DNA from 2 places in the Sporomusa aerivorans genome. Region 1 is predicted to be linked to the other one. Evidence: riboswitches for the same ligand, from Rfam matches in the RefSeq annotation. Region 1 holds a riboswitch; the other holds the start of a gene.

Region 1 (3,980 bases):
TCAAGCTTGGCTACTTCCTGTTTTAAATTTTGCAGTTCTTCCTGCTGCCCGTTTACAATATTAATAGTCGCCGCAATTTGCTGCAAAGCTTGATTTTGCGAAGATATAACAGCCATGATCGCAGAACCGTCAAGTTGCGTTAGTGGTGATAATGCCTGCGATTGGTTATTTTCATCATCTTGCGGATATGTTGCGCTACTGTTTTGCGATTCGGTGCTTACTTCAATAAAACGTGTGAAGCGATTATTAAGATCTTTGGCAATATCATCGGCGTTCTTATTTTGGTGCATCCCCTTGGCAATGGCTTTAAACACATCAACTGCTTCCGGATAAAACCGTCTTTTTTTTCCTTCTCCTGTTGCCGGTAAAAACTCCATGAATAGATCACGATAATACCTAAGGGTACTTTGAGGAATACCTATTTCCTGCGAAATGTCTTTGATACTAAGCAATTCAGTCATAATACCACCCTTCGCGTTTTAGTTGTTGCGTTTGTATTCGCTACGCCAAGGTGATTTTCCTGCTATTTTTATGAATTTTTGTAAAAAAATACCAACTAGATTTTATTCACAATCATCTTATTTTATTCCTTAAACAGGATCGACCAATAAAAGAGAGGGCATCTGATCAATCTGTTACCGTGCCATCAACCTTAGGCTATACTGGTTTCGCCCTCTTCATCCTTCGTTCTCGATTTAAAAATCTTATAAATTACCCCAAGTATTATAAACCATACAGGTGTTACAAACAGGGCTACACGAGTTTCCTCGTTGAGTGCCAACGTAACTAAAACAAAAGCAAAAAATGCTAATATTACATAGTTGATGATTGGGTATAGCGGCATTTTGAATTTGTTCTTGGCAGCAAGTTCAGGATTCATTTTGCGATATTTTAGATGGCAGACAATTATAATTGCCCAAATAAAAATAAAGCAGAATGTTGATATACTCGTAATAAGTACAAATACCCCTTCCGGCATAATGTATTGCAGAATAACCGCAATCAAGACAACAACCGCCGAGACCACTGTCGCATTAGCAGGTACTTGATTGGAAGTTAATCTTTTCATTGACTCAGGTGCATTATTTTCTTTCGCCAGAGAATATACCATGCGGCTTGTACTGAAGATTCCGCTGTTGCAGGCAGATGCGGCTGAGGTTAGGACAACGAAATTTACAATAGTTGCTGCGGCTGCGATTCCCACTGCTGAAAATACCTGGACAAACGGGCTCCTATCCGGACTAATTGAAGTCCATGGATATATGCTCATAATGATAAGCAGTGCGCCGACATAGAAAATAATAATTCTGATTGGAATATTGTTGATAGCCTTGGGAATAACACGTTCTGGATTTTCTGTTTCACCAGCGGTTAAACCAACTAATTCGATTCCCGTAAACGCAAATACAACCATTTGGAAGGAAAGGATAAAGCCGCTTAAACCATTGGGGATCCAGCCGCCATAACTCCAAAGGTTAGTAAAACTAGACGCACCTGCATCTGTAGCAAACCCTTTAATAATCATAAATGTACCAATTACAATTAACGCCAGAATCGCAACCACTTTAATTAAGGCAAACCAGAATTCCATCTCACCAAACAATTTCACTGCAGTAAGGTTCATGATCAATAAAATCATAAGAATTATAAGACTTGGAATCCATTGCGCTATATTCGGAAACCAGTACTGTATATAAAGACCAGCAGCCGTTACATCAGCCATGGCAAGTGAAATCCAGCAGAACCAGTAGGTCCATCCGGTAATAAATGCTGCTCCGTTTCCCAGATACTCACGCACAAAGTCAACAAAAGAATGGTAGTTTAAGTTTGAAAGCAATAATTCCCCAAGGGCACGCATAACAAAAAAACAAATTACCCCTGTTATCATATAGGCAAATAAAATAGAGGGTCCTGCCAGGTGAATAGACCGGCCTGCACCTAGAAATAATCCCGTACCAATTGCTCCACCAATCGCAAGCAATTGAACATGACGATTTTTCAGTCCTCTCGATAAATTTTGATCTTCCGACATAGGTATTCCGCCTTTCTAAATGCTACTGTTTTTATAGTTGCGTTATCGCAATCCCAATTTTTTCCCATTTACTATTTGCTTACTGGGGTATGAATTTCTATTGAATTGGCTGACTCCCCCCCAAAAATGATACCGTCCTCCGAAAAAACAGAAAGAGGCCAAATTATACAATCTGGCCTCAAAAAAACAGAAAGAGGCCAAATTGTATAATTCGGCCTCAAAATAAAACAGTTATCTGCTCTGTCCTTTTACCTGAGAGATTCACTGATTCAAAACAAATCAGCTTGCTCCTTCGGTGCTCTATTGAGGCTCTCCAGAGTTTCGTCCAATAACGGTCCTTTTGCCTGAAAGCATGACATCTTCGGCGGATTATACAATCGCTCTCCCATTATCTTCATACGAAGTTCGGTATTAAGTTAGTAGTACATTTACATACTCTACCATCGTTTTTTATAAATGTCAACAGAAAACATACTTTTATATCTTTTGTATGCAAGCAAAGTACAATCGATGTTTTTCCAAACGCTTACTATCAACGATTCTGTAATGTAGTAAGGTAATAAAGGCGCTCCCCCCATCCTGGAAGCCCCTTTCAGCATAGAACACGCTCACCCCAATCACTAGTAGTCATATTTAATTTGACTACTAGACCAACTTTGAAGGACTATCAAGCTAGCCTATACTTTACACTAATCAGAATCGTAACTTAAATCCACTCCTTATAGCTTTCCCATTCGCCGTTTATCCTAGCTTGAACTTTTTCTTTAACAGGGTTAGGTAAATTTGGATACTCTACTACCATTTTATAATATTTGAGAGCTTCTGCACCTCTGCCCATTAGCTCATATGTTTGTCCTAAATTAAAAGCTGAATCCAGAGGATTGCCCTTAAGTTCAAAGCATTTTTGAAAATCTGTTATAGCCTCTTCATATTTCCCCATAATAGCATAGGCATTGCCGCGACCAGCATATAGGATTGCCTTCTTGGGATTAATCTGAATTGCTTTATTCTCATCTTCTAAAGCTAATTGAGCGTTTCTAGCTTTAATATGTGCATAGGCACGTTCATGATAAAAGAAAGCTTCTTTTGGGTTTAACTCAATCGCCTTAGTCATTGCAGCAATAGCTTGGTTATAATCGCCCTTCTCAGAATTAGTATACGCAATTTGATAAATATATTCTGTGTTCTTCACATCTAAATTGGCAGCTTTAGAAAAAGCATCGATAGCTTTATCATATTCTCTATTTTTCTGGTATTCATATCCTTTGAAAGCCCAATCATAAGCTGTCATTGATTGAAGTTTAAATGAATTTAACACTGATAAAAATATAGGTTTTAATTCCTCAAATTTCTCGGGTTTTGTAGAAACTGCTATTTGACATATTGAATCATTTACCCAGAAGTATACATTCATAAGTTTAAGATTAGTATTGTTTTTCGTAGTAAAAGAATAAATCGACGATATAGCTTCTTGATTGCCAATTTTTTCGATTAATTTAGTATCATCAACTGCACCTGGAGTTTTTTTGCTCATTCTGTTGCTTATCTCATTAAGAATTAAATTGCTTTCATCTTGAGATCGGCTTAAGGGGTATTTGGGCAGAAAGGCAATGACAATTTTTGCTTCATTGTCATTGCTGGATATAACAGACATAGTAGGGTTTGTTTGAATAACCCTCCAATATTGCGGTATTTCAATAGAATAGCCATTGTTTTTGTCTTCATATACTTGTGCATCTACAATAGGAATAAAAAAGAATAGATTAATTACAAATAAAAGAAATATCTTACGAAACATTAAACAACCTCCAAATATTATTTGTTATCCGAATTACCTTTAGAGAGCATATTATTTAAATAGTTCCATTGCTTTGTGTTTTGCTATTGTGTTCAAAGATGCGGCTTTGTGTGTCTCAACAATTATTTCCTTACATATAACTTCAAAGCA
Region 2 (3,980 bases), 2.8 Mb from region 1:
TTTACTCAATTTAGCCGCTGCTTCGTTGCTGTCAATCTGACCGTCGGTATAGCCAAGCTCGTTCAACGTATAGCCGCGATCAATGGCATAGGTATTGAGAACGGTACGGTAATGGGGGTGAACGGTCTTAGCCACTAAAAACTCGCTGCGTCCGGTTGCCCCGGCTGCCATCATAGCCGCTTCGGCCAGGCCTGTGCCGCCATCATACAGGGACGCGTTGGCTACCGCCATGCCAGTTATTTCTGCGATCAGACTCTGGTATTCCCATAAAGCCTGCAAATAGCCCTGAGCTATCTCCGGCTGATACTGGGTATATGCTGTATAAAACGCCGATTGCCTGAGCACATGGTCTACGACGCTGGGTATGTAGTGATCATAGGCGCCTGCGCCGAGAAAACAGGCATAATCAGCCGTACTGGCATTTTTTTCGGCCAGTTTAGTCAAATGACCGGCCAATTCCGGTTCCGACAAGGCGGCCGGCAGCGCGAGCGGACGGTCCAGACGCAAAGCGGCCGGGATATCAACAAACAGATCGCCGGTCTCTTTCACCCCGATAGCCTGCAGCATACTCTCCCGGTCTTCACAGGTATGGGGCAGATAACTCCGCCGCATCTTAATGTCCTCCTTCGGCGATCAGCTTTTCATAGGCTTCACTGTCCAGGAGTCCGGCAAGCTCGGACTCATCGGTCAATTCCAGTTTGGCAATCCAACCTCCACCGTACGGGTCCTGATTAACCGTTTCCGGGGCGTCGGCCAAGCTTTCATTGGCGGCAATAACCTTGCCGCCAACCGGAGCATAGATATCAGATACCGCTTTCACCGATTCTACTACCGACAAACCCTGCTGGGCGGCAATTTCAGCGCCTTCCTCCGGCAGTTCGACAAAAACCACATCCCCCAGTTGCGACTGGGCATAGTCAGTTATACCAATCGTGACCGTATTGCCTTCTATCCTGACCCACTCATGGTCTTTGGAATACTTGAGTTCTTGCGGAATATTCATTGTTATTGCCCCTTTCGATGATAAAATGGTTTCTTTATCACTTCGGCGGGAACCTGTTTCCCGCGGATTTCAATGGCAAAGCTCTGACCCGCTATGGCGTAGTCGGCCTCAACCAGTGCCAGGCCAATATTTTCTCCCAGGGTCGGCGCATACGAGCCGGTAGTCACTGTTCCAATCCGGCGTCCGTCAAGCATCACCGGATACTCCGCCCGGGGAATTCCCCGCCCTGTCAGGACAAAGCCGATTGATTTACGTCTAACGCCGTTCTGCCGCTGTTCAGCCAAGACCTCCCCGCCGTTAAAATCGCCCTTGGTCAGAGAAACAAATTTACCAAGACCTGCTTCCAGCGGCGTAATTTCCGCCGACAGTTCATGTCCGTACAGCGGCAGTGCCGCCTCAAACCGCAGCGTGTCCCGGCAGCCAAGGCCGGCCGGCGTCAGGTTATATTCCTTGCCTGCCGCCATCAATGCCTCCCACAGCCCGGCCGCCTCGTCCGGCCGGCAATACAGTTCAAAACCGTCTTCGCCGGTATAGCCGGTGCGGGAAAGCATGACGGTTTTACCGGCAACCTGTACCTCCGGCAGAAACCAGTAATATTTGAGATTAGTCAGCGGCACATCAGTAAGCTTCGCCAGGATGGCATAAGCCGACGGACCCTGCAGGGCCAGTTCTGCGGTATCCGCCGATAAGTTGGCAAGCTCTACCTTGTATCCTGCACTGTTTTCCTTAAGCCAGTTCCAATCCTTGTCAATATTGGCCGCATTAATAACCAGCAGATATTTTTCCTGGCTGTACTTATAAATCAGAAGGTCATCCACCGTTCCGCCATCAGGATAACACATCGGCGTATACTGGACCTGGGTCTCGGCTAACCTGGCAACGTCATTGGTTACCAGCTTCTGCAAAAATTCCAGGGCCTCAGGGCCCTCAACAAGCACCTCGCCCATATGGGAAACGTCGAATAAGCCCGCCTTCTCCCTGACCGCCTTATGTTCTTCCAGAATGCCCGCATACTGGATGGGGAGCAGCCAGCCGCCGAACTCAACAATCTTTCCCCCATACTTTATATGGGTTTCATAAAGCGGCGTCTGCTTTGCTGTCATGCAAATCATCTCCTTTTCTTTATAGGATAACCAACGTACGAAATCATCCACCTGCCGAAAGCCTAAAAATGGACAAAATAAAACAGAGGCAAAGTGGATTAATTCCCTTTGCCTCTGTCCGTTGTACCTGAGAGATTTGCCCCTGTCAGGGCTCCCCATCGGTGACACCCTATAAACGGGTGTGCTCTCCAGAGTATAGTCCGGCTACAGTCCTTTTGCCTGAGAGTTTGACAAAGTGCTTACTCCTTCGGCGCCGCCTTCAAGGCAGTCTCTCCTATAACCATCATCCTGATAATATTTGGTTGTTAGCTCAATTCTAACAAAGGAAAAGAATACCTGTCAATACAAAACTATATTACTTGATTACATCGACACCCATGTAAGGCCGTAACAATTCAGGCACAATAACAGATCCGTCTTCTTGCTGGTAGTTTTCTAAAATCGCGGCCACTGTCCGGCCGATAGCAACCCCGGAACCGTTCAGAGTATGAACAAACTCCGGCTTGGCTTTGGGTTCACGACGGAATTTGATTTCAGCCCGTCGGGCCTGGAAATCTTCAAAGTTGGAACAGGACGAAATCTCACGGTACGTATTAAAGCTGGGCAGCCAAACCTCCAGATCATACGTTTTGGCTGAGGAGAAGCCCATATCACCGGTGCATAAGAGTACCGTCCGGTGCGGCAAGCCTAACAACTGCAACACCTTCTCGGCATTGAGCGTGAGTTTTTCCAGTTCGTTATACGACTCCTCGGGCAGGCTGAATTTAACCATTTCCACCTTGTTAAACTGATGCTGGCGGATCAGGCCGCGGGTATCCCTGCCGGCCGCCCCGGCTTCAGCCCGGAAACAGGCGCTGTAGGCCGTGTAATAAAGCGGCAGGTCTTTGGCATCCAGAATCTCCTGCCGATGCAGATTGGTAATCGGCACCTCGGCAGTCGGAATGAGGTAGTACTCAAGCCCCTCCAGTTTAAACATATCCTGGGCGAATTTGGGCAACTGGCCGGTGCCGGTCATGCTGGCCTCATTAACGATAAAAGGCGGAAAAAATTCAGTATAGCCATGTTCCCTGGTATGCAGGTCAAGCATAAAGTTTATCAGCGAGCGTTCCAGCCGGGAGCCCAATCCTTTGTAGAAGGTAAACCGGGCGCCGGTTACCTTGCCACCCCGCTCGAAATCAAGAATCCCCAGTTTTTCACCAATCTCCCAGTGCGCCTTGGGCTCAAAGGCAAACTCCCGCGGCGCGCCCCAGCGGCGAACTTCCTGGTTGTCATGCTCATCTTTGCCTACCGGCACAGTATCACTGGGCACATTGGGAATACTCATAATAATAGCGGTAAGTGCAGCCTCAACGTCCTTGATCTTTGCGTCAATACCGCCAATGCGGTCGCCTACTTCCCTCATTTCGACAATCATATCGTCGGCATTCTCGCCGGCTTTCTTCTTCTTGCTGATTTCCTGGGAAACCGTGTTCCGCTTGTTTTTTAAGACTTCTACTTCTGCCAGCAGCTCACGCCGTTCTTTCTCCCGGCTGATAAACTCGGCCAGGCTCATGGCTGCTCCCCGGCTTTTCAGGGCCTGTTCGACCTTGTCGGGGTTATCTCGTACAAATTTAATGTCTAACATGGTATAGATATACCTCCTTAACGTAAAAAAGCCCCGTCCCTGATTTAGGGACGGGAGCTGTCTTTTCTTCTCCCGCGTTGCCACCCTGATTGACTCTTATAAGTCCGCTCGGCACGCGTAACGGGCGTGGTCCGTGCGGCTCCTCGCCGCATGCTCCCCGGGTGGATAACATAATTATGTTGCCGGCTCACACCTGCCGCCAGCTCTCTGAGAACCTTAATTATGTCTTGCCCTGTCATTGCAGATATCA

What was found. Region 1 has a riboswitch for glycine ahead of SATMO3_RS15175 (amino acid permease). Riboswitches for the same ligand answer to the same signal wherever they lie in the genome.
Region 2: linked by a shared signal. The riboswitch ahead of gcvT (glycine cleavage system aminomethyltransferase GcvT) and the one ahead of SATMO3_RS15175 (amino acid permease) in region 1 are both predicted to bind glycine.

The regions. Positions count from the first base shown of each region.
Region 1 covers NZ_CP156926.1:3,211,834-3,215,813, reverse strand. Annotated here, with positions in the region: gene SATMO3_RS15180 (MerR family transcriptional regulator) at 1-461, opposite strand, end outside; gene SATMO3_RS15175 (amino acid permease) at 653-2,032, opposite strand; glycine riboswitch at 2,263-2,359, opposite strand; gene SATMO3_RS15170 (tetratricopeptide repeat protein) at 2,739-3,830, opposite strand; gene SATMO3_RS15165 (hypothetical protein) at 3,882-3,980, opposite strand, start outside.
Region 2 covers NZ_CP156926.1:6,053,723-6,057,702, forward strand. Annotated here, with positions in the region: gene gcvPA (aminomethyl-transferring glycine dehydrogenase subunit GcvPA) at 1-612, opposite strand, end outside; gene gcvH (glycine cleavage system protein GcvH) at 614-1,003, opposite strand; gene gcvT (glycine cleavage system aminomethyltransferase GcvT) at 1,006-2,106, opposite strand; glycine riboswitch at 2,304-2,393, opposite strand; gene serS (serine--tRNA ligase) at 2,462-3,730, opposite strand.